Tsuneonella mangrovi: one gene and its partner. The protein of the gene in region 2 interacts with the protein of the main gene of each other region in a pairwise test. Links are inferred from orthologs where the notes say so. Each region holds a gene or a part of one and is shown on either strand. Other genes may lie near its edges.

Region 1 (2,796 bases), 1.4 Mb from region 2 along the record:
GGCACCACTTGCCGAGCCGCCACCCGCACTATCAGGCGGCGTCACGATCAGAGGCGTTGGTCAGCAGCGCATAGAGCGCTTCGGTGTCCTGCGCCTCGGACAGCGCGCGATGGGTGTCCTCGTCGCGCACCATTCGCGACAGGGCGGCAAGCGCGTGCAAGTGCGTGGCCCCCGAATTGGTCGGCGAAAGCAGTCCGATAACCAGGTCGACCGGCAGTTTGTCGGCAGATGCGAAATCGACCGGACTTTCCAGTTTCAGCAGCGCAGCAACGGGTCGGCTGAGTCCATCGATGCGCGCATGCGGCAGGGCAACGGCGCGACCAAATCCCGTACTGCCGAGTGCCTCGCGCTCCTCGAGACCCTCAAGCACGGTCACGCGATCGAGCGCGTATACCTTGGCGAACCGTGTCGCCATCGCTTCGAGAATCGCGCGCTTGTCGGCCAGGTCGTCGACCCAGACGGCTTCAGGCAACAGCTTGTAAATCACATCCATCGCAATTTCGTCTTCGTTCTAATGCTTTCAATCCCACGCGTCGCGCTGCCTCGCAGGAGCGCGTCCAGGATCGCCAGATTGGGGCGAAGCGGCTCGCACATCCCCTGTTTGGAAAAGTGGCGCCTAGCGCGGTTCGACCCAGCCGATCGACCCATCGCGGCGGCGATAAACCATATTGTGCCGTCCAGTGCCAGCATTTTTGAAGAACATCGCATTGGTATCGCGCAAATCGAGCATCATCACCGCGTCGGCGACGCTCGCTTCGGGGATATCGGCGGTGGTTTCGGCAATGATCATAGGGGTCTCGCCACTCGAATCGTCTTCGGCGTCCTCGGCGGGCGCCGCGAAAATCGTGTATGCGGCCTCTTCTTCCTCGGCGGCATATTGTGATTGCTCGTGACGGTCCTGCAGGCGCCGCTTGTACCGGCGCAGCTGCTTGTCGATCTTTTCAGCGGCGGCATCGGCCGCGAGGTGGGCGTCCTGAGCGGCACCGTGCGCCTTGAGGATCAGGCCCTGCATCACGTGCGTGACGATGTCGCAACTGAACGCACCCGCCGGAGCCTTGCCGAATGTAACGTTGGAGGAAATCGCGCGGTTGAAATATTTGTCGACGATCCCGGTCAAGCGATCTTCCACATGCTCCTGCAGTGCTGCGCCGGTTTCGACCTGGTGGCCCGAGATCCGAATGTCCATCGTCACGTCATCTCCTGCTTGTTGTGCGACTCATTTGCCTAACGCGCGATCGGCCCAGATTGCTCCTTCAATCCGGTCGATAAACGCGCGGTGGCGGGCGAGCTCTTGGTCCGGTGCGCTGTGGGGGCGCGGCTCGCGAAAGGGTCGCTCGCGCTTGGCCTGGGATGGCGACGCAACGAACACCGTCTCGTCGCCAGCTTCGGCAGCAAGTTCGAGCCCGATCTGTCTTCCGCCGGTAAGCTCGACGTAGAGCTGCGCGAGCAGTTCGGCATCGAGCAGCGCACCGTGCTTCACGCGGTGGCTCCGGTCGATCCCGTAGCGCGTGCACAGGGCATCGAGCGACAGCTTGGCACCGGGGTGGCGCCGCTTGGCAATCGCGATCGTGTCGACCATCCGGTCGAGACCGACCGGTTCCAATTCCGCGATCGCGAGTTCGGCATTGAGGAACCCGAAATCGAAACTGGCGTTGTGCGCAACCAACGACGCATCGCCGAGAAATTCGAGCAATTCGCCAGCGCGCTCGTGGAACCGCGGCTTGTCCGAAAGGAATGCTGCCGACAGCCCGTGCACCGCTTCGGCGGCCTCCGGCATGTCGCGATCGGGATTGAAATAGGCGTGGAATGTCACGCCGGTAGTGACCCGATTGACCATTTCGATGCATCCGATCTCGACCAGTCGATCGCCCGTCTTGGGATCCAGTCCAGTAGTCTCGGTATCGAACACGATCTCGCGCATCACCAATCTATATCGGCGCGAAACCTCCGCCTGACAAGCCTGCGACTCGCGAATGGGCTAGCGATTGCTCCCTGTCAGTGCAGCAACCAGCTGAGCGACATGGGCGCGCGTCTCGGCCAGGCTCGCGCCGGTATCGATGACATAGTCCGCACGCTCGCGCTTCTGAGCATCCGGAACCTGCAGCGAGAGGATGCGAACAAACTTTTCCGCGGTCATACCTGGGCGAGCGAGAACCCTGGCGCGCTGCGCTTCGGCGGGTGCCGAAACCACTGCTACGGCATCGACTGCCTGCGCCCCGCCTTTTTCGAACAGCAGCGGGATATCGAACACCACCAGCGGCGCATCGGCATGGCTGGCGAGGAATGCAGTGCGTTCCTTCCCGACTGCCGGGTGGACAATCGCTTCAAGCCGCGCGAGCGCATCCTTGTCGCCGAAAACTTGCGCCCCCAGTGCCTCACGCCGGACCCCCTCGGGCCCGGTCGATCCCGGGAACGCCTCCTCGATAGCTGGCAGCAAGGCGCCGTCGGGGCCTTGCATCCGGCGCACGCAGGCGTCGGCATCGAACACCGGCACACCCAAGTCCTCGAACATCGCTGCAACAGTCGATTTGCCCATCCCGATCGAACCGGTGAGGCCGAGGACCAGCGGCCCCCCGTGAGCCTTGCGAGCGGGCGAATCATCGGCGCTCATGCCAAAAGCCTTTCGCGCAGTTCGGCATCGAATGCACGCGGAGGCTCGACGCCAAAGAAATGTTGGAAGGCCACCGCCGCCTGCCCGACCAGCATTTCCAGCCCGTCGATCGTCGCAAGTCCTGTGCTTCGAGCGCCTTGAAGGAATTGCGTATCGACCGGATCGGTCACGATGTCATACGCGAT
Region 2 (4,218 bases):
AGCCAGTTTCAACGCATCGCCGCGAATCCCGGCCCAGGTGGTGCGTGTTTCGGTCCCATCGGCCCAGCGGCTGACGATTTCGCGGGCCCCCGCCTCGCGCGCGGCGTGATCGATCACCCGCGTAACCCGCATCGTCCAGTCCTGCATTGCTCCGAGCATTACTCTCTCCCACTGCTCGTGCCCGTTCGGGCGGCTTGTTGTGGGATCAAGACTGCAATGGAGGGACTATCGGCGCAAGCAAAACCGGTTTGTCAGGCCACAAGCCGAAGTCTCGCCTGTCCGCGTTGTGTGGTCAGTGAAACGTTGACGATACCCTCGATTGCGGCGAGTCGTTCGGCCAGTTCGCCGTCGAGGTGGTAACTCCAGCCGAGCCGCACGATCGGTTCGCGCCCTTCGCCGGTGCGGAGCCGCACGCAAACCTCGCCCCGCCCTTCCGGCCCTGGCGCGAGCTCCATCTTGAGCGCTTCGATCGCCGACGGATCGAACACATCGAGCTTGAGCAGCATCCGTGCGCCGGCCTTCACGTCCTTGAGCGGTCGCGCGCCACGCACCGTTATGCGGGGCGGCTCGTCCGGAGTGGGTGAATCGAGCTCTACGTTGAGCAGTACGCAAGTGCTCTCTTCGGACCATTTCTGGAAGCTGGCGACCAGCCCCTCTTCGAAGCAAGCGGCAGAGAATTGCCCGGTCGCGTCGGAAAAGTCTGCGCGGATGAAGTCGTTACCCTTGCGGGTCTTTCCGCGTGAGACCTTCTCGACCATCGCGGCCATCACTGCCTGAGCGCGACCGCCCGGTGGCGCGCCGCCCTCCATCAACGAGGCATAGCTGCGTGCACCGTTGGCGGACGCGATTTCGCGGAATTGCTGGACTGGATGCGCGGAGAAGTAGAACCCGAACATTTCGCGTTCTTTGCTCATCCGTTCCGAGCGCGACCATTCCTCGACCTCGGCAAGTCGCAGTGTTTCGCCTTCGTGCTCCTCACCACCGAACAGGCCGTGCTGGCCGCTCGAGCGTTCGCGTTCGGCCGCATCGGCGACCGCCATCAGCATCTCGGCATTATCGTGGACCTTGGCGCGATTGGGCTCGAGGTGATCGAGTGCCCCGGCACAGGCCAGCGCTTCGAGCTGGCGCCGGTTCATCGCGCCCGGCGGAATGCGCTCGAACAGCTGCTGAAGGGTGTCGAACCAGCCATGCGCCTCGCGCTCGGCCACAATCGCTTCCATCGCTTTCTCGCCGACGTTTCGCACTCCGGCGAGCGCATAGCGCACGGCATAACCTTCGTCGGTCCGTTCGACGGTGAACTCGGCCTCGGAACGGTTGATATCGGGCGGTTCAACTGCGATTCCTTGCCGCCGCGCGTCATCGACGAAGACCGCCAGCTTTTCCGACTGGTGCATGTCGAAGCACATCGATGCGGCGAAAAACTCTTCCGGATAGTGCGCCTTGAGCCATCCCGTCTGGTACGCGAGCAGCGCGTAAGCGGCGGCGTGCGACTTGTTGAAGCCGTATCCGGCGAACTTGTCGATCAAGTCGAACAGCTCGCTCGCCTTGTTTGCCGGGATATCGGACACCTCGGCGCAACCTTTGATGAAGCGGTGGCGCTGCGCGTCCATCTCCGACTGCTTTTTCTTGCCCATTGCCCGGCGGAGCAGGTCTGCGTCGCCGAGCGAGTAGCCCGCGAGGATCTGCGCGGCCTGCATCACCTGTTCCTGGTAGACGAAGATGCCGTAGGTCTCGGCTAGGATTTCCTCGAGCTTGGGGTGCGGGTATTCGATCGGAACTTCGCCGGCCTTGCGCTTGCCGAACAGCGGGATGTTGTCCATCGGTCCCGGTCGATAGAGCGAGACCAGCGCGATGATGTCTTCGAACTTGCTCGGCTTGACGGCCGTCAGCGTGCGCCGCATCCCCTCGGATTCCAGCTGGAACACGCCGACAGTGTTGCCGACCTTGAGCAATTCGAACACCGCAGGATCGTCGAGCGGCAACGTCGAAAGGTCGATCTCGATCTTGCGTTTGGCAAGCAGCTGGACCGCCTTCTTGAGGACCGAAAGCGTTTTCAGCCCGAGGAAGTCGAACTTCACCAGTCCGCTGCTTTCGACGAATTTCATGTCGAACTGCGTGACCGGCATATCCGATCGCGGATCGCGGTAGAGTGGGACCAGCTGGCTGAGCGGTCGGTCGCCGATCACGACGCCCGCCGCATGGGTCGAGCTGTTGCGCGGCAACCCTTCCAACTGCATCGCCAGGTCGATCAGCCGCTTGACCTCGTCGTCGTTGTCGTATTCGCGCTTGAATTCGGAAACACCGTTAAGCGCGCGCGGAAGCGGCCAGGGATCGGTCGGGTGATTGGGCACCATCTTGCAGAGACGATCCACGTGCCCGTAGCTCATTTGCAGGATACGCCCGGTATCGCGCAGCACCGCGCGGGCCTTCATCTTGCCGAATGTGATGATCTGCGCGACGTGATCGTGGCCGTACTTGGCCTGGACGTAGCGGATCACTTCGCCGCGCCGCGTTTCGCAGAAATCGATGTCAAAGTCCGGCATCGAGACGCGCTCGGGATTGAGAAAGCGTTCGAACAGCAGCCCCAGCCGGATCGGGTCGAGGTCGGTGATCGTCAGCGCCCAGGCGACCAGGCTGCCAGCGCCTGAACCGCGGCCCGGCCCAACGGGGATGTCCTGATCCTTGGCCCACTTGATGAAGTCGGCAACGATAAGGAAGTAGCCCGGGAACCCCATGCCTACGATGATGTCGATCTCGAACTCGAGCCGTTTCTTGTATTCGCGGACTTCACCCCACACGCCCTCGCTCTCAAGCAAGGGGAATTCCTCACTCAATTCGCCGAGATTGGCATCCGGGTGAGTGAGCGCGCACCGAAGCTCATCGTGGAGCGGCTCCGGATAATACTGCTTCAATCGCTCGACGAGACCGTTTCGCGAATCGTCGGCCAGTGCTCTGGCTTCGCCTTCGAGATCGCCGGCAAGGCTCGGCAGGATCGGAGCGCGTTGCGGGGGCGCAACGCCGCATCGCTGGGCAATCACCAGCGTGTTTGCCAATGCTTCGGGAAGGTCTTCGAAAAGCTCTTCCATCATCGGCCCGGATTTGACGAACGCCTCGGGGTTCGAACGCGGGCGTTCGGGCGCATCGAGATGGGTCGAATTGGCGATGCACAGCATCGCATCGTGCGCTGCGTGGAAATGCGGATCGGCGAAATTGGCGGGATTGGTCGCGACCAGTGGCAGGTCGCGGGCGTATGCGAGCGCGACGAGCGATTCCTCGGCCCGTTCGCATATCGGGCTGCCATGCCGGGCAAGCTCGACGTAGAGACGCCCCGGAAACAGCGCCATCAGGCGTTCGGCAAGCGCTTCCGCATCGTCGGATTTACTGTCGGCATACAACCGGGTGAGTCCGCCTTCGTTCGCTCCGGTGAGCGCGATCAGGCCATCGGTCTTGCCTTCGAGGTCGGCCAGCTGGACGTGCGCTGACAAATCGAGCGGTCGCTCGAGATGCGCTTTACTGACGAGCGCACAGAGGTTGTCGTATCCGGTCTCATCCTGCGCAAACAGCGGCAAGTGGTCGATCGTCTCGTCGCGCGCTACCCCTAGCAATGTGCCGATGATCGGTTGCACGCCGAGGCCGAAACACGCCTCGGCAAAAGCGACCGAGCCGTAGAGACCGTTTCGATCGCAAATCGCGATCGCCGGGAATCCGCGATCCTTGGCGACTTTGGCGATTGCCTTGGGATCAATCGCCCCTTCGAGCATCGAATAGCTCGACATGACGCGCAAGGGGACGAACGGGACGTAAGCCATCGTCGGAACCTACGAATTCGGACGCGATTCGCTAAGCCTGACCGTGCTCGATTTCTCCACAGCCCTGGAAGGCAAGATCACAGCAGAGCGGCGATATCCTTCTCGATGCTCGCCGGGGCATCGTTCGGTGCATAACGACGCACGACATTGCCTTCGCGGTCGATCAGGAACTTGGTGAAGTTCCACTTCACCGACTTGGTTCCCATCAGCCCGGGAGCTTCCGATTTCATCCATTCATAGAGCGGGATTGCGCCGTCGCCGTTGACTTCGATCTTCTGCATGATCGGGAAAGTCACGTCGTAGGTCAGCTTGCAGAAACTGGCGATCTCTTCCGCATTTCCGGGCTCTTGGCCGGCAAACTGGTTGCACGGAAAGCCGAGTACTTCGAAACCCTTGTCGGCATATTTGC

Evidence for each region.
Region 1: the proteins of dnaE (region 2) and dnaQ interact in binary tests that used the Escherichia coli proteins (3 or more experiments, as listed by UniProt). The link is inferred for Tsuneonella mangrovi from one-to-one orthologs.

What each region holds. Positions count from the first base shown.
Region 1 is NZ_CP022889.1:1,754,282-1,757,077, reverse strand. Bases 70-2,796 are described here. They hold dnaQ (DNA polymerase III subunit epsilon), read right to left. Parts: upstream 1,922-2,796; coding sequence 1,217-1,921; downstream 70-1,216. Other genes in these bases: CJO11_RS08550 (shikimate dehydrogenase family protein), read right to left, coding at 2,608-2,796; coaE (dephospho-CoA kinase), read right to left, coding at 1,979-2,611; hpf (ribosome hibernation-promoting factor, HPF/YfiA family), read right to left, coding at 617-1,186; CJO11_RS08570 (PTS sugar transporter subunit IIA), read right to left, coding at 70-493. Also shown: CJO11_RS08575 (PaaI family thioesterase), read right to left, coding at 1-45; more of CJO11_RS08570, read right to left, coding at 32-69. UniProt on the Escherichia coli protein: DNA polymerase III is a complex, multichain enzyme responsible for most of the replicative synthesis in bacteria. The epsilon subunit contain the editing function and is a proofreading 3'-5' exonuclease.
Region 2 is NZ_CP022889.1:357,837-362,054, forward strand. The notes cover bases 52-4,200. They hold dnaE (DNA polymerase III subunit alpha), read right to left. Parts: upstream 3,810-4,200; coding sequence 252-3,809; downstream 52-251. Other genes in these bases: CJO11_RS01735 (long-chain fatty acid--CoA ligase), read right to left, coding at 52-159; CJO11_RS01745 (glutathione peroxidase), read right to left, coding at 3,887-4,200. In the rest of the region: more of CJO11_RS01735, read right to left, coding at 1-51; more of CJO11_RS01745, read right to left, coding at 4,201-4,218. UniProt on the Escherichia coli protein: DNA polymerase III is a complex, multichain enzyme responsible for most of the replicative synthesis in bacteria. This DNA polymerase also exhibits 3' to 5' exonuclease activity. The alpha chain is the DNA polymerase catalytic subunit.